Regions from separate parts of the Priestia sp. TSO9 genome, predicted to be linked through region 2. Evidence: a T-box and tRNA genes for the amino acid it is inferred to sense, from the RefSeq annotation. Region 2 holds a T-box; the other holds one or more tRNA genes.
The links. The T-box of region 2 lies ahead of thrS (threonine--tRNA ligase). A T-box ahead of a tRNA ligase gene usually reads a tRNA of that ligase, here a tRNA-Thr.
Positions count from the first base shown of each region.

Region 1: it has a tRNA-Thr gene. The T-box ahead of thrS (threonine--tRNA ligase) is inferred to sense a tRNA for this amino acid. The anticodon was not compared.

Region 1 is NZ_JAJEKD010000015.1:911,206-920,453, forward strand. It holds gene LJC66_RS19950 (NAD(P)H-dependent oxidoreductase) at 1-471, opposite strand, end outside; gene LJC66_RS19955 (YwaF family protein) at 610-1,356, opposite strand; gene LJC66_RS19960 (ABC transporter permease/substrate-binding protein) at 1,619-3,142, opposite strand; gene LJC66_RS19965 (ABC transporter ATP-binding protein) at 3,142-4,092, opposite strand; tRNA gene LJC66_RS19970 (tRNA-Thr) at 4,343-4,415, opposite strand; gene LJC66_RS19975 (aromatic ring-hydroxylating oxygenase subunit alpha) at 4,626-5,678, shown strand; gene LJC66_RS19980 (DHA2 family efflux MFS transporter permease subunit) at 5,713-7,236, opposite strand; gene LJC66_RS19985 (TetR/AcrR family transcriptional regulator) at 7,502-8,404, shown strand; gene LJC66_RS19990 (hypothetical protein) at 8,412-8,612, opposite strand; gene LJC66_RS19995 (ATP-binding protein) at 8,747-9,248, opposite strand, start outside.
Region 2 is NZ_JAJEKD010000015.1:1,720,410-1,729,657, forward strand. It holds gene LJC66_RS24085 (M42 family metallopeptidase) at 1-1,011, opposite strand, end outside; gene LJC66_RS24090 (dUTP diphosphatase) at 1,089-1,577, opposite strand; gene LJC66_RS24095 (hypothetical protein) at 1,710-2,087, shown strand; gene LJC66_RS24100 (DUF1294 domain-containing protein) at 2,106-2,366, opposite strand; gene rplT (50S ribosomal protein L20) at 2,427-2,786, opposite strand; gene rpmI (50S ribosomal protein L35) at 2,826-3,026, opposite strand; gene infC (translation initiation factor IF-3) at 3,048-3,551, opposite strand; ribosomal protein L20 leader region at 3,621-3,743, opposite strand; gene thrS (threonine--tRNA ligase) at 3,916-5,874, opposite strand; T-box leader at 5,919-6,167, opposite strand; gene ytxC (sporulation protein YtxC) at 6,228-7,085, opposite strand; gene dnaI (primosomal protein DnaI) at 7,182-8,114, opposite strand; gene LJC66_RS24135 (replication initiation and membrane attachment family protein) at 8,147-9,248, opposite strand, start outside.

The sequences.
Region 1 (9,248 bases), 810 kb from region 2:
GTCACTCAGGTCACCGCCTGCTCCTTGAAATAGAAATGGCGTTTGGAACTTCATGCCTGTTAAATTTGCCGTAGCTTGAAACGGAAGAAGCAGATGATTCATTGGATAGCGGTTGTATCCCCCTTCTTGATAAGCTTCTGGAGGGCCTCCTGTCGAAGTAGCTACGACAAACTCTTTTCCCTGAAGTTTAGTACCTTTGCTTCCATAAGCCCAGCCGTATGTTAAGACAACATCTTGCCACTCTTTTAAGAGTGCTGGTGAGCTGTACCAGTAAAATGGAAATTGAAAAACAATACGATCGAATTGAACAGCTAACTCCTGCTCTTTTTCTACATCAATTTTGAAATCGGGGTAGTTTGCGTATAAATCATGAACGTACACATTCTCTTCTTTTTTCACTCGCTCTGCCCACGCTTTATTAATACGAGAAGATGCTAAGTTTGGATGCGCTAAAATAACCAGTGTTTTCATTTTGATACTCTCCTTCTAATGTCTGTGCTTGCTTTTTCTTTTCTGTTTTTTACGCTTGCCTCTCACAGCTTGTTCAGTCATTCTTCCTTTTCCTTCAGGAAATACGAGTTAGTTTCCACTTATAAACTACCAGTATTATCATTTTGCTTCAATAAAATTGACTTTGGTTTTATCACCTTTAATTTTTTTATGTACCCAAAACGGCAAATAAAGGACAAGAAAGCTAAGAATCATAATTCCTTCAATCCATACTAAATACCAAGGATGAGGTCCAAGAACATCCAGCAAGGAAGCGTGCCCTGGTTTTTTCATCATGTATAAATAATTCGCCCCGAGTAAACGATTGATAGCATAGATAAAACCTCCGTACAGATTAACAAATACTACGCTTACCCACAAAGAACGAAACGTCGGCTCATATCTGCAAACAGCAATTAGCATACAGCAAGCAAGTACCACACCGCCATGCGATACATAAAACTGCACATAGCGAAACTGGGCATATGCATAGCCGCCAAGATCCGGGGTAATCATGGCTTGAACAGAGCTGCTGATTCCCGCGAAGTACACAAAATAAAAAAGAAACCTGCTTTTGGTTATCAGCATAATAGCAGCCAGCAGCACGACTATATCACTGAGCTGAAGCGGCAAGGAAGTTTCAGCAGACCACTGATGACATCCGATTTCCCAAGCCTGGTAGGCTGTTTCTGAAGCAATTAGAACGAGTGAAAGCAAAACGAACACAAACCTCTTTTGTCGTAGCTGCTTTCGACACAAAAAAATAAATGCTCCTATGATCACGATAATAGCTAAAGTTACAAGATGTTCAACTGAAAAAAGCTGAAAGGAATGTTGTACAGGATGGCACGTAAAAAATGAATTCATAAAACCGCCTCCCTTCCATCAGAAAACAAATTTGGTACCTTTAGCTTGTTCATAAGGCCTCATTTTCATTAATGCTTCTCTCGCATTAAAAAGAGATTGAGACATAACGAGATCACGCCAATCTAAAGACGGACGAATGGAGTAAATAATCGAGTATGGATAATCAACTGCTAGAAACAGCTAAAATAAAAAGATCCGAACGATTTATCATTCGGATCTTCTTTCAACGAACATACTGTTGTCCTAGCTTTTTTCTTCGTTTTTACTCTTTAATTAATCCTTTTTTCACTAAGAATTGATGAGCAACTTCTTCAGCTGTTTTTCCTTTTGCATTTACTTGATAGTTCATTTCACGCATTTCGTCATCACTGATTTTACCGCCCAGTTGATTTAAGATTTTTTTCAGTTCAGGATGCTCTTTTAGCATATCTTCACGAAGCACAGGCGCTCCTTGATACGGAGGGAAGAACTGCTGATCGTCTTTTAAGACTTTCAAACCAAACTGTTTGATTTCAGGATCTGTTGCGTAAGCATCCAGCATATTAATATCGCCTTTTTCTACAGCGCGATAGCGAAGCTTCGGCTCCATCGTTTTAATATTCGGGAAGGTAAGACCATATTCTTTTTGAATGCCTACATAGCCGTCTTCACGATCTTTAAACTCAAGCGTAAACCCTGCTTTTACTTTATCTGTTGCATTTGCCAAATCTGAAACGGTGGTTAGATTATTTTCTTTTGCAAATTCTTTTGTTACTGTCAATGTGTACGTATTATTAAACTTCATTGGATCTAAATAGACAAGGCCGAATTTCTTTTGAAATCCTTCTTTTGCCTGGTTGTACACCTCTGTTTCATCTTTGCTCTCCGGCTGTTCCTTTAGATGCGTCACAATGGCTGTACCCGTATATTCAGGGTACAAGTCAATTTCCTTGTTACGCAGAGCCTCAAATACAAATACTGTTTTTCCAAGCGACGATCGAAGATTTACTTTCATATCGGTTTGATCTTCAATTAATTCTTTGTACATATTAATTAAAATATCTTGTTCTGCACCAATTTTACCTCCGATAACAAGGTCTGGTTTTGTTGCGCTCATCGCTGCAAACGGAGAAACAAGAATGAGTATTAATACGATGATCATAATAAACGAGCGTTTTTTGGACCCTTTTTTAGCTGAGTGTTCAATCGTTCGCAGAATTCCATCAAAAATAAGCGCTAATAATGCTGCTGGAATGGCTCCTAATAAAATCAAACTATTATCGCTTCGGTCAATACCAAGCAAAATTAAGCTTCCGAGTCCGCCCGCTCCGATAAGAGCCACGATTGTCGCTGTACCAATAATGAGTACCATCGCTGTGCGAATTCCGGCCATAATGACAGGAAGAGCTAGAGGAAGTTCTACTTTAATTAATCGTCTCCACGAGTTCATCCCCATAGCTTTGGATGCTTCAATTAAAGATGGGTCCACTTCTTTAATTCCGGTATATGTATTTCGTACAATAGGAAGAAGCGAATATAAAAACAGGGCAATAACCGCGGGAAAGGTTCCAATTCCGACAAGAGGAATCAGTAATCCTAATAAAGCGAGTGAAGGAATGGTTTGCAGTACGGCTGTTACGCCAATGATCGGTTCAGCAATGCGGTCATGTCTCGTTAAGTACAGTCCGAGCGGCACTGAAATTAATACGGCGATAACAAGGGCCAGTACTGAAATTTGAATGTGTTCAAGAAGAGCTTGAAACAGTGCGTCTCCTCGTTGATCTAATAATGTGCTTAGTGCATTCATTACAGCGTTCCTCCTTCTTTCGTCTTATCAGAAAGAAACGCTAATAGAGTTTTGCGCGTTACAACGCCAATGCGTTTGCTCCCTTTTTTCACGGCTATTGCTTCATGGTCGTAAAGGGCGTCCATTGCCTGCTGAACAGTAGCGGTTGAAGCTAGCTCTTCAGTAGGTTCTACGTCTGGCTGTTCACTTTCTTTGAGAAACATATCCAATGTCTCAAATAAAGCATTTCCTTGATTTCCAATAAACGTTTTTACAAATTCATTTTTAGGCTTTTGAATGAATTCCTCCGGGGTTCCAACTTGAACAATTTCCCCGTCTTTCATTAGGCAGATACGATCTCCAAGCGTCATCGCTTCGCTCATATCATGCGTAACAAACACAAATGTTTTTTTGATTTTTTCTTTTAAGCTAATAACATCTTGCTGAAGCTGTTCGCGGCTTAACGGATCGAGGGCACTAAAGGGTTCGTCCATTAAAATAACGGGGGGATCAGCTGCGAGGGCACGCGCTACACCTACACGTTGCTGCTGGCCACCTGAGAGCTCAGACGGCTTTCGGTTTCGATACTGCTTTGGATCTAGTCCTACCAAGGTAAGCAGTTCATCAGTGCGCGTTTTGATTTTGTTTTTCTTCCAATGCTTCATCTCGGGTACAATAGCTATATTTTCAGCAATGGTCATATGAGGAAAAAGAGCAATCTGCTGTAGGACATAACCAATGTTCCAGCGCAGCTCATGTATGTTGTGGTCCGATACGAGCTTATCTTTTATGTATAGTTCTCCTTCGGTAATATCATGAAGACGGTTAATCATTTTTAAGGTGGTTGTTTTCCCACACCCACTCGGACCAATTAAAACGAAAAACTCTCCTTCTTTAATTTCTAGATTAATATTTTTCACGGCGGTCGTACCGTCTGGATATTGCTTTGACACATTCTTAAACGTAATCAAATTATCGTTCACACTCCCTGTTGAAATTTAACCCCTAGTTTCGTGTACCCAATGCTTAGAGGCAATAAACATTCTTTTAAGAATATTTCTAAATATGATTCATAAGACATAGTGAAAAAGATATACATGTTTTCTCACAGCGTCCTAATAAGGCTATCAAACTGTTAAAGTTTTCACAAGGCGGAGAAGAATTTTAAAGCCATCACAAATAAAAAAACCTTCTTTCAACAAGAAAGAAGGTTTTTTAGTATGCTAGCGACAGGGATCGAACCTGCGACCTCTTGCTTACCATGCAAGTGCTCTACCTACTGAGCTACACCAGCGTCTTGGAAAATTATATCACGTTTAAATTCATTTAGGAAGCGCTTTTTTAAATTTTTTTATTGGTATATTCTCTAATTTACGTCTTCTTAAATTCGCACTTTCTACAAAGTTCCATATTTTATGTTAGAACTCCTTACATAAATTATGTGAATTTTCTTTTTTTATATTACCCTTAGTAAAAGAGCTTACAAAAGAAGGGAAGAAAATAGATGGAACAACAACCAACCATGACCAAATCAAAAACGGCAACTCCCTACCCAAGAGACTGCACGTTCAGCCTGGAAGATTGGACGACGCTCGCTAAGTATTGGTACCCCGTCGCACGCTGCAGTGAGGTAACAGAGAAACCAACGTCCGTAAAACTGCTAGATGTAAATCTAGTTCTATACCGTACCACACACAAAGTAGTGGCGGCTCGTGATTTATGCGTTCACCGAGGCACCCCTCTTAGCATGGGCTGGGTGGAAGATGATGAAATTGTCTGTCCTTACCACGGCTTCCGCTATGCAACGGACGGCGCATGCACGTCGATTCCAGCTCACCCTGATGCCAATATTTCTCCCCGCTTGTGTATGGCCGTCTATCCAGTTATTGAACGATTTGGATTAGTGTGGACTTCCCTGACAGGGGAACAAGATAACCTGCCTTACTTCGATGCGTGGGAGGACCCTGATTTTCAGCAAATTGTTTGTCCGAGCTTTGATATCATGGGTTCGGCCGGTCGTCAAATGGAAGGCTTTTTAGACGTAGCTCATTTTGCTTGGGTTCACACGGACACATTTGGTGATCGAAACAACGCCTTTGTGCCTAAGTATAAAGTAAGCGATACAGAGTATGGGCTTCATGTAGAATATACGAGCACCGTGAGCAATTATTCCAAAGAACAGCAGCATTTAAATCCACCTGATTTTAAATGGCTTCGTGTCTTTGATGTTTATCCACCGTTTACAGCTACGCTAAAAGTATACTTCCCAGAAGGCGCAGAGCTGTGGATTATGAATGCAGTCTCTCCTATTTCAGCCCGCGAAACACGTTTATTCGCACCAATCGCTCGAAACTTTGACAAAGATTCTCCCGTTGAAGGTGTGTATGACTTTAACCTTCGCGTCTTTGACGAAGACCGTGAAATGGTTGAAAACCAAAAACCTGAAGACTTGCCTTTAGACCTGCAGATGGAAGCGCACATTATGGCTGATCAAACGTCCATCGGCTACCGAAAATTATTAAAGAAAATGGGGTTAAGTTTTAGATATACAAGCTAAAAAAATCCCCGCTGTCTCAGCGGGGATTTCTTTTTCATTTAGCGAACTGCTCACGTCCTGCTTTTTCCTTTATCACTTCATCTTCACTTGCCGGCGTTGCGCGTTTCATAAATAATGAAAGAATTAAGGCAACCACCACTAGTACTACTGAGACGGCAAACGCATCGTTAATCCCTTGTACCATTGCCTGCATCCCAATCTGTTCTTTCATTTGAGCTGCCCCGGCTGCGGTTGCATTCGCTGCTCCCGCTCCGCTCATTGCATCTTGAGCGAGCTCTTTTGCATGCGTAGCTGTACGGTTTGACATCACCGTTACTAAAAGAGCCGAACCAATAGCTCCCGATACTTGTTGAAGCGTGTTATTCATCGCAGTACCATGCGGATTAAAGCGCTGCGGCAGCTGATTTAATCCGTTTGTCATAACCGGCATCATCACCATAGACATTCCGAACATGCGAAGTGTGTAAAGCGTAATGAGCGTTGTATACGTCGTATCAAGCTCTAAGTTACTGAAGAAATACGTCGTAACGGCTGTAATCGTTAGACCCGTTACAGCCAGTGCACGCGCTCCAAATTTATCAAATAATTTTCCGGTAATCGGTGACATCACACCCATTAATAGCGCACCCGGAAGCATTAGTAATCCTGAATGAAGCGGAGAAATGCCTCGTACCGTTTGAACATAAATTGGCATTAGCAGCATGGCTGAGAATAATGCCATTGTGATCACCATTGAAATCGTTGATGATAAAGCAAACATTGGATATTTAAAAATGCGGAATTCAAGCATAGGTGTTTTAAGCTTGAACTGACGCGTAATAAATAAAATCAGCGCCACAGCTCCTACGATAATGGTGCCGTATACTTCCACAGAATCCCAGCCTTTATCTCCTGCTGAGCTAAATCCGTATAGAAGTCCCCCAAATCCAATCGTAGATAACACAAGCGATAGGAAATCCAAATTGATTTCCACTTTTTCTTTTTTGTCTTTTAATAGGAAGAAAGAGCCTATTAATACAATTGCCGCGATTGGCGTAACAAGGTGGAACAGCATTCTCCACTCATAGTGTTCAATTAGCCACCCTGATAAAGTAGGACCAATTGCCGGAGCAAAAATCATAACTAAACCGAAAATCCCCATCGCAGCTCCGCGTTTTTCTAATGGAAAACTTGTGAGCAATACGTTCATTAAAAGCGGCATCATAATGGCTGCGCCTGATGCTTGGATAATACGAGCGGTTAACAAGACCGAAAATACGGGCGAAGCACCGGCAAGTATTGTTCCTGCTGTAAATAAAGTCATTGCCGTTAAAAATAAGCCTCTGACAGAATAGCGCTGAATTAAAAAAGCGGTTGTTGGAATCATAATACCATTCACTAACATATAACCAGTAGAAAGCCACTGGACAGTTGACGTTGTCACCTCTAAGTCTTTCATAATAGACGGCAGCGCCACGTTTAATAATGTTTCATTCAACAATGAGATAAAAGCGCCAATTAACAAAATAGCAATTATGCCATAAGGCGGCTTTTCCATTTGATTTATCGATTGACTCATTATTGTACCTCCTTATACTTTAAGTTCATTTTTTTAGACACATGTTCTACATAGAGTATATTATACTGTGAGTTCAATTTATGCAAGTGAAAAATCTTGCGTTCATATCCTTTATTTTATCGACTTTTTTAGTCCTATAATCCTTTTATATCAATGCATTTTCGCGGTATCGTCTATTTTTTCGAAAAGAACATTTGTGTAAACGCTTTAAATCATGTATCATAAAGTTGGATCATGAGTCTAATTTTATATTTAGGTGATAATAATGAATAACCGAAAACAGCAAGTTGTAAAAAATGCACACCATCTCTTCGTTGAGAAAGGATTTCAAGCTACTTCTATTCAAGACATCATTGATTATAGCGGCATTTCAAAAGGAACATTCTACAACTATTTTTCTTCAAAAAATGAATTATTAATCGCTGTTTTCACATGGCTTCATACGACCATTGAACAAGAGCGGAATCAGCTGCTGGTTGGTAAAAGTCTGACCGATGTAGATGTATTTGTTAAACAGATTGATGCACAGATGAAAAACCATCATAAACATAAATTTTTCACATTACTTGAAGAAGTATTTGTTTCCAATGATCCTGACTTAAAAGCGTACATAAAAAAAACCCAGTTTATCGAAGTAAACTGGGTTTACAAGCGGTTCATTGATTTATTTGGACAAGAAAAGAAACCGTACCTGCTAGATTGTGCAATTATGTTTCTTGGCATGCTTCATCGCAACTTTCACTATAATTTTATGGTTAATGGCACAAATACTGACCCACATGAGATCATAAGCTACAGTGTCAAACGCTTGCTTCCTCTTGTAGACGAAGTAGCAAATTCAGGAGACATTTTGCTCGATCCGCAAACGATTAAAGAATGGCTTCCATCTTGCCCGAATACTAAAAATCAAATAGAACAGGATATTTCTGCAGCACTTATCGATTTAAAAAAACAGGTTCACAAACAATTTACTGATGAATTCGAACGTCAAAAATGCACAGAGCTTATTAGTTTTATTGAAGAAGAGCTGTTTAAACAGTCAAATCCCCGGAAGTTTGTTGTTGATAGTGCTCTTCATTCGTTACAGCAGCTGTCTGTCAACAAAAGTAAGACAACGCTAGAGGATTTACAGACGATGATTGATCAGTATGTGAGTGAACTTCATTAAAAACAAATTAAGCCATAACGAAATCAATACAATCTAAAAACGAACAAATGAGATACATGAGCTGAACCTCTTGTTCCACCGCTGTTGATTTCCGTGCAAGGCTTCGCTTTCCGCGGGCGGCCGGTGAGCCTCCTCGTCGCGTACGCTCCTGCGGGCTCTCACCTGTGCCGCTTTTCCTGCAGGTGTCTTCGCCTTGCCCTCCCATCAACTGCTAGAAGCGACTAAGTAGATGAAACATACATTTACCCTGCCAATGAAAAAATCCGAATGCGTTTGATTCTCCCTCAAGGATCAAACGCATTCAGATCTTCCTTCAACTAAACAACTTTTGTCCCGGCCTTTTTATTCACAAAGTGGAAACTCAAGTGAAAAGCACGTTTCTTTCCCTTTTATGCTAGACACACTCACTTTTCCCTTCATATAATGAATAATGCTGAAAGATACCATCGTTCCAAGTCCCGTACCTTTTTCTTTTGTTGTAAAATACGGTTCGCCTAGCCGGTTGATTTGTTCTTGCGTCATGCCGCAGCCCGTATCAATAATATCCACGATAACAGCTCCGCCTTCTTTTCCTACTTTAATAGTTAACGTGCCTCCGTTTTGCATCGCTTCAATACTATTTTTAAATAAATTGATTAAGCACTGCTGAAGCTTTCTTCTTTCTCCCATTACGAAGCACTTCACTTCTTCATCAAATGTAAAATCAATCGCGACTCCATTCATATTGGCAAGAGGCGTCATAATATGGGTGACGTGATGAATCTCTTCTGAAATATTCATTTTTTCATTTCGTTCTGGTGCAGAATTGGCAAACAGCAAGTAATCATCAATGATTTCTTTTGCG
Region 2 (9,248 bases):
TTCATAATCATCACGATGAAGCATCGCTGCATGAGAATGGATATAACGAGTTGCGATCGTAATTGAAAGTGCAGGCACCCCGTTAGCTGAAATATGGATAGAACCTGAGTCCGTACCCCCTCCAGCGATTGCATCAAATTGATATGGAATATTTAATTCATCTGCCACATCTACCACTGTATCTCGAAGTCCTTTATGAGAAACCATGGAAGCATCATATAAAATGATTTGCGGACCATCTCCCATTTTAGAAGATGCTTCTTTATCAGAAACACCAGGTGTATCTCCAGCGATACCGACATCAACAGCAAATGCAATATCCGGTTCAATAAAGTTAGCGGATGTTTTTGCACCTCGGAGTCCAACTTCTTCTTGCACCGTTCCCACACCATACACAACATTTTCATGTTTTTCATTTTTTAAAGCTTTTAATACATCGATAGCAATTGCACAGCCGATACGGTTATCCCATGCTTTCGCTAGCAGCATCTTTTCATTGTTCATAACCGTAAATTCGAAATAAGGTACAACCTGATCACCAGGTTTCACTCCCCACTCCGCTACTTCTTCTCTGCTAGAAGCGCCAATATCGATGAACATATCTTTAATGTCAACTGGCTTTTTACGAACTTCTGGAGGCAGGATATGAGGAGGCTTTGAGCCAATAATCCCCGTTACCTCTCCTTTAGATGTAACGATGGTTACGCGTTGAGCAAGCATAACTTGCGACCACCATCCGCCTACCGTTTGAAAACGAATAAAGCCGCGTTCATCAATTTGAGTCACCATAAAGCCTACTTCATCTAAGTGACCGGCTACCATAATTTTAGGTCCTTGTTCGTTGCCTACTTTTTTTGCAATCAAACTGCCTAGCCCATCCGTCGTTACTTCATCTGCATAAGGTGCAATATATTTCTTCATAACCTCACGCGGTTCACGCTCATTTCCAGGAATTCCTTTTGCATCTGTTAGTGCTTTAAGCATTGTCAATGTTTCATCTAACTTTGTCATATGGATTACCCCTTTCATATGTATACCTCTATTATAGCTAAAAAGAGGTTGAAGTAAAATTTCCCATCCCTTTATTTCTAGTATCCTTGTTCTTGGCGCTTAAAATTCACTTCATTTTTTGAGACGTACGCTTCTTCAATATGTTCAGCGGAAAAACCAAACATATCGCCAAGCGTCATGTAAGATACAAACATGTCCACATAGTTTTCTTTCGACTGATCCTGCTCGAAAGCAGCAACTTGTGCAAATACCTGTAAAAATTGTGCTGTTTTTGAATCGCTTGCTTTTGCATTTGGTAACTCAGTTAAATCAGCGTATCCTTTTTCAATCCCTAAAGAAAGGATAAAATGTACGCCGTCCACAAATTCTTCTAAAATAACAGCGTCTTCAGCCGGAGGTTTGACGCTCCAAAATTTGAAGCAGCGCGTTTCGTTTGCCAGCTCTCCGATTTCGACAAGCAGTGCTAAAAGCTTTCTCGGAACCAAGTTTTCCTTATGAAGCTCATGCTTGTCCTCTATATGCTGATCCAGCTGGCGCTGCATGGTAAATAGCTGTTGTAAATTCAATGTAATCACTCCTGTAATTATGTATATCTTCTTCTTTTTAAACCAATAAAGAAATTATATCAAAAATCATGAAACTTTTTAGAAACTCGAACGTAAAGTAAGAAAACTGTGCCTTGTAAAGGAGGGAGCGTTATGTTTGTTATTGTTATCGTTCGCGTGTTCATTTTCGCGCTTGTTGCTTACACACTATTAAAGCTGGTTCAGCATTTTCGCAGTCCAAAGCGGAAGCTTGTAGCAGCTCAGGAACATCAGCAATTTTTTGTTGTTGACGAAAAAACGAATATCCGCAAAAATTTTCTACTAACGTATAAAGGTATTTTATTTGAAGGAGAAAAATACAGCAATCCCAATGAACCAGAATCTTTGTCAATTACAATGGTGTTAACAGATCCATCTCGATTACATGAACTGCAAAAACAAGATTTCAAGCTGCTGGAAAGCCACGTACACGACATGTATCCAAATGCTCCTATTCGCTGGAAAAGCCCCGTTCGAGAATTTTTACACTGAGCACAAAATCATTTGTGCTCAGCTGATAACAAAAAAGAAAAGTAAGTCAAGAGCAGCAAGAATAGGAAAACCTACTTTAAACGATGTGTGCTTCGTTTTATGACGATAGCAATACATACCAATCAGTCCTCCGATGGCTCCTCCGACAACAGCTACCGTCCACAGTGTGCTTTCGGCAATTCTCCACTCATGTCTTTTCGCTTTTTGTTTGTCTCTATACATCATTCCTACCCCTACGATATTAATAACAATAAAATAGGTAAGCAGCAGTTCATTCATGATATGTCCTCCGATAGCAAAAAAGCCTCATCATCTAAAGATGACGAGACTTTATATTCATTACTTATCTAAGCCTTTTTTAGCAGCAGTTGCTAATTCAGCAAATGCTTTTTCATCAGCTACAGCTAAGTCAGCAAGCATTTTGCGGTTAACTTCAATACCTGCTAATTTTAAACCGTGCATTAAACGGCTGTAAGAAAGACCGTTCATACGAGCAGCTGCATTAATACGTGTGATCCATAATTTACGGAAATCACGTTTTTTCTGACGACGGTCACGATAAGCATACATGTGAGATTTCATAACTTGCTGATTAGCAACTTTATATAATCTATGCTTCGAACCGAAGAAACCTTTAGCTAATTTTAAAACTTTTTTACGACGTTTGCGTGTTACTGTACCGCCTTTTACGCGTGGCATAATTGTTTACCTCCTGTATTGTTTCTATCTCAACCCAAATTACTTAATGTTATCTAATAAGTGACGGATACGTTTGAAGTCACCTTTGCTTACTAAAGAACCTTTACGTAATTTACGCTTTTGTTTTGTAGATTTGTTAGCGAATAAATGGCTTGTGTAAGCACGAGCACGTTTTAATTTACCGCTTCCAGTCTTTTTGAAACGCTTTGCAGCGCCACGATGTGTTTTCATTTTTGGCATGGGGTGTTCCTCCTCGTTCTATTACTTCTCGTTTTTAGGTGCCAAGACTAAGAACATGCTGCGGCCTTCCATTTTAGGAGCCGATTCAACTGAACTTACATCTTCGCAAGCTTGTGAAAAACGTTCAAGTACTTTTTGGCCAATCCCTTTATGAGTAATGGCACGACCTTTAAAGCGAATAGACGCTTTCACTTTGTCACCTTTTTCAAGGAACTTGCGTGCGTTACGAAGTTTAGTGTTAAAATCATGTTCATCAATTGTTGGACTTAAACGAACTTCTTTTAAGTTTACAACTTTTTGGTTTTTACGAGCTTCTCTTTCTTTACGTTGTTGCTCATAGCGGAATTTACCGTAGTCCATAATACGACATACCGGCGGTTTCGCATTTGCAGCAACCATTACTAAGTCAAGATTTACTCGTGAAGCAATTTCTAATGCTTCATTTTTTGATTTAATTCCTAATTGTTCACCGTTTTGATCAATTAGACGAACTTCGCGAGCTCGAATGCCCTCGTTTACCATCATGTCCTTGCTAATAAGTAGCCACCTCCAAGGTTTAATGAGCGAATACGCTTGCTTAGACCGATTATTAACTCACACAAAAAAGTGTGAGTACATACTGCACCCACACTTCTATCGTTTTAATTAAGATACGATGTACCTGCTAACTGCTCTATGCGTCACTCAGGTGAGAAGCGGGTGCTTCTTCTTCTGTATAAACAAGTATTCAATTACTTAAGCTATTATAGTATCAACAAAGACAAAAGTCAATGATTTCGTTCTTTTTTTAACAACAAAAGTTATTGTATCAAAGGAAAAACATTTATGCAACAGTTTTTTATAAATGTTAGATAAAAAAGCAGAGAATTTCAATTCTCTGCTTTCTTCATTAACGAGATGCTTCTGCTTTTACATTTTGTAAAAAGGCTTGGAAATCCACTGTTTCTGAATTCTGCTCACCATATTTACGTACGTTTACTGCTTTATCCTCTACTTCTTTATCCCCTACAACAAGCATATAAGGAATTTTTTGCATTTGAGCCTCACGGATTTTATAGCCAATTTTCTCATCGCGAGAATCAAGTTCCACGCGAATACCCGCAAGCTGAAGCTGTTCTTGCACTTCTTTTGCATACTCAAGGTGAACCGTAGTTGATACCGGAATCACTTGAACTTGTACAGGTGCTAACCACGTTGGGAAAGCTCCTTTGTATTCTTCGATTAAGAAAGCTACAAAACGTTCCATTGTTGACACCACGCCGCGGTGAATAACAACCGGTCGATGTTGTTTTCCGTCTTCCCCTACATACGTTAAGTCAAAGCGTTCAGGAAGTAAGAAATCCAGTTGAACCGTAGATAGCGTTTCTTCTTTACCAAGAGCCGTTTTAACTTGAACGTCTAGTTTTGGACCGTAGAATGCCGCTTCGCCTTCAGCTTCATAATAATCAAGATCAAGCTCATCCATTGCGTCTTTTAACATACTTTGTGCTTTTTCCCACATTGCATCATCATCAAAGTATTTTTCTGTATCTTCAGGGTCACGGTAAGATAGACGGAATGAATAATTTTCAAATCCAAAATCTTTATAAACCGCTTCAACTAAGCGAACTACACGAATAAATTCTTCTTTGATTTGATCCGGACGTACAAAGATATGCGCATCATTCAGCGTCATGCCTCGAACACGCTGAAGTCCTGATAATGCTCCTGACATTTCATAGCGGTGCATCGTTCCAAGCTCAGCAATACGAATTGGAAGCTCACGATAGCTGTGAATACCTTGTTTGTAAACCATCATGTGATGAGGACAGTTCATTGGACGAAGAACAAGGTCTTCGTTATCCATTTCCATTGCAGGGAACATGTCATCTTGGTAGTGCTCCCAGTGACCAGACGTTTTGTAAAGTTCTACACTTCCAAGCACTGGAGTATAAACGTGCTGATAACCAAGGCTTACTTCTTTATCTACGATATAACGCTCGATAATACGGCGGATCGTCGCACCTTTTGGAAGCCATAAAGGCAGACCTTGTCCTACTTTTTGAGAATTTGTAAATAAGTTTAACTCTTTACCAAGTTTACGGTGGTCACGTTCTTTTGCTTCTTCAAGAAGACGAAGATGCTCGTCTAAATCTGCTTTTGTAAAGAATGCTGTACCATAAATACGCTGCAGCATTTGATTATCGCTGTCTCCGCGCCAATAAGCACCCGCCACGCTTAATAGTTTAAATTCTTTAATTTTACCTGTTGACGGCACGTGCACGCCTCGGCAAAGGTCAAAGAATTCGCCTTGTTGGTAAATCGTAACCTTTTCACCTGCTGGAATCGCATCGATCAATTCAAGCTTTAGTTCATCGCCAACTTCTTTAAAAAGTTGAATGGCTTCTTCACGAGAAACTTCTTTTCGTTCAATTTCAATATTTGAATTAACGATTTTTTTCATTTCTTTTTCAATTTTACCTAAATCTTCAGGAGTAATTGATTCTTCCATATCGATGTCATAGTAAAAACCGTTTTCGATAACCGGCCCTACACCTAGCTGTACTTTTGTATCTTTGTATAAACGTTTGATTGCTTGAGCCATTAAATGCGCTGTACTGTGACGCATAATTTCAAGCGCTTCAGGAGCATCTTGCGTAATGATTTCAAGACTGCCATCTTGTTCGATTGGCGTACGTAAATCCAGCAGCTCGCCTTTTACTTTGCCTGCTAATGCTTTTTTCTTTAATCCCGGGCTAATAGAAGCCGCAATATCTTCTGTTGATGATCCTTTTGGATACTCTTTCACAGCTCCATCAGGAAATGTCATTTTGATTACTTCTGACACAACTTTCCACTCCTTTAACATAACTGAATAAACTTTTTGTAAAAACAAAAAACTCGTCCCTTATCAAAAGGGACGAGTTGTGTATACACGCGGTACCACCCTTGTTTCCTCTTCGTATCTTGGATAACCCAAAGAACCCGAAGCGGCTCGAGGTTTTATAACGGAAATTCCGTCAGTAATTACTAGAGGCTCTGCTCGTTTACTACTGAAGTTTAGAGGTGGTAAGAATATATTCCGTGTTAGGAGATTTTCAGCCTGGATCTCCCTCTCTACAAACCGTAAATATACACTCATGTCCTCATCATAACTTGTAACATATAGCTGTTTTTTAATATGCATTTATTATATTCATTTTCAAAATAGAAATCAACCTTTCACGTTATATTTTGCTTTTGATCAAACGGAAATTCATTTTTTTCGTATAACATAACTTTTTCTTGAAAGATATTTTGAATGGTATAAACAAAATCATGATCATGCTGGTCGCTATACAGATGAATAGCAGCTGGAGATAAACTTAGCAAAGGCGCGATAATAGTTGAGTCTATGTATAATGATTCTTGTTCAGATAAAAAGGCCTCTGCTAGAGCTGCACATTCACGTTCAGGAACATACCTACTATTGTCGTACAACACAAACCTGTTTTTATTCAAGTGCATTACGTACACATCACCTGTAGATGACTGTCTTTCATTAGCTGCTTGACGCAGCTGATGAATAAGAATTTGATAGTCTTGTTCAAGCTTATATTCATCAATCGCCAGCTCGGCATAATAGCGCAGCCGCTCTTGATATTCTTTTAAACGGAATTGGAGAAAAGACTCAAAGGTGAATGTTACATTATGAATGAAGAAGTCTTGAAGAGCCTGGCGGATAAGTAATTCTCTTGGAAGAGAAAATGTTTTTTGCGGAATTTCGCCTCTCTCTCCTTCCATAATCCCCCCCATAATTTGAAGCAGCAAATCTTGCTCTTCCTCTTCTGAATAGAAAAATTGTTCTTTTAATATGTTTACCATCATCTTTTTTTCTTTCTTTTTTAAAATTACGTGGGTTAATACCGGTATCACCATGTCTTGTAAAATGGCCTCTCTATGGTATGTCTCATCAATGACTAAAAGCTGATTATTCACTAGCTTCAAGCACTGTGAACCATATGATAAAGCGCTTCGCTTCGCGCATAAAGACTCATATACAACGACTGCGTCTTCTACATATTTAAAGAATATTTTCATTCCTCATAGCCCCCCTTTGGACACGCTTTATTAATGTATATGGGGCAACATGCAAAAAAATGAGCAAGTCGTTACAAGAAATGTAAAACGACCTGCTCATCTATTTCGTTTATTCTCTCCATTCATTTCAACAGGAATGGCTAGAGACTTAATTCGTTCCATGACACGAGCGGCTTTGAGCTCTTCCTGCTCGCCTCTTTGGGTATAAGTCAAATGATGTTGAAGCTCTTTAAAATTTAAATTCGAGCTGAAAAATGTCGGCAAATTTTCGAGCATGCGGAATTGTAAAATGGTTCCGAGCACATCGTCTCGCATCCAGCTCGTTACGGATTCTGCTCCGAGATCATCAAGCATAAGAACCGGTACTTTTTTGACATACTCTATTTTCTCATTGAAGCTTTGATCTTGAAACGAACCTTTTAACTCACGCAAAAACTCCGGAACATACAGAATGGTAGATTTCACTTTCTTTTCGGCTAACGCATTGGCAATTGCTCCAAGAAAATACGTTTTCCCCACACCAAACGAACCGTGTAAATATAAAGCTTTCATTTTCTTATTTGGCTCATATTCTCGCACAAAATCTCTTACTAGTTTAATGGCTTCAAATCTTCCCTGCTCAATTTCGATATCAGACATTGTTGCCTGTAAAATTTCTTTCGGCACGTACATACACTGAATAAAAGATTCTTGTTCTTTTCGCTCATCTTCTTGTACTTTTCTAGGACAGCGTTCATACTGTAAATCAATATTACGGCCTTTTACAACCAGCTGAGGGTGGTATCCCTTCACCATGTTGACACAGCTTTGCAGAGAAGGACACTTGTCACAGCATTTGCTTTGGTCGATAAATTCATGCATCTTCATCAGACCTCGGTCGACCATTTGCTCATCTAACTCATGGCGATGCTCTTGCAAAAATGTTTTAACTTCAGGATCAGACAGGATACTGTTTCTTAATGCTTCTAAGCGTGCTTTAAAATCTTTTTTGTTCACTAACTGATTTAGTGAATCATTGATAGGCTTCATCTTTTTCACCTCGTCTCTATCATACCTGCTTTTTATTCTTTATGCTTTTGTTTTAGCTCTTGATCTAACTGCTTGAGCTCTTCTTGTAGCTTTCGTTTTTCTTCTTCAAATCCGTCCACTTCTTTTGAAGGCTGCTTTTTCTCTTCTTTTTCTTCATCGCTCAGCCACTCTGGCACCATTTCTTTACGCACAATCTTTCGTCCAGCCGTTTTTTTATTTTGCTTTGCTTCGGTCCAGTTCTGATATTCTTTCTGTTCATTTTTAGCTAAATTCATGGCATCTTGAACAGTTTGGACCTTTTTGCGCGCCCAGTGTCCAGCAATTTTCTCTACATAGCTCTTAGACAATTTCATATCGGATCTTAGCATAACATAGTAAATCAGAACATTTACTACCCCTGGTGAAAGTTTTTGGTTAAACATCACTTCTTCAATCATTTGCAAATCCGCTTTTGAAGGCTCTGCTCCCCCGGAAAACTCGATCAAAAGCTGTCGAGGAGAAGTCACTTCAAGCTGTTGAATAAGCTGCTCTTCTTTCGTCTGCGGCTGCTTTTCCTGCATAGTACGAAGCATGGGCGGCTGAATTTGTTCGCTTAGATTTGGAAGTGCTTCTCCATTTTCAAATTGGTAAAAGGACTGTGCTGCTTTTCTAAGTAATTCAATATCAACTTGATCGTTCTCATTTAGTGAATCGAGCACCACATTTTTCATTTGAAGAGGATCGATACCATATAAAAAAGCTAGCTTTTCAATCGCTTGTTTTACTTTAGATGTAATGGACCTTTTCGAAATCATTGAATCTGTTAGACCTGCTAAAAATAAATCAAAATCAAAGGAGTCCGGGCTCATCTCAATAGAAGCGCGTTTGGAGGAATCTACAAAGTCCGTTTGAGCATCAGGAGAAAATACATCCTTGCTTTCAGACTGAAAACTTGGAGCCAGCTCTGTTGCTTTAACTGATTTAAATACATCGTTAAATGAATGCGTGACATCTTTGAACGATTGGTCATCGACGAGTGAATCCGAAAAATAATTTTTCACTTTTTGAAAGATGGATTTTCCAAGTCGGTTATATAAATATACATTTAACACACCATCGTTAAAAAACTGATGGGGCATAAGAGGAGGAATGAGC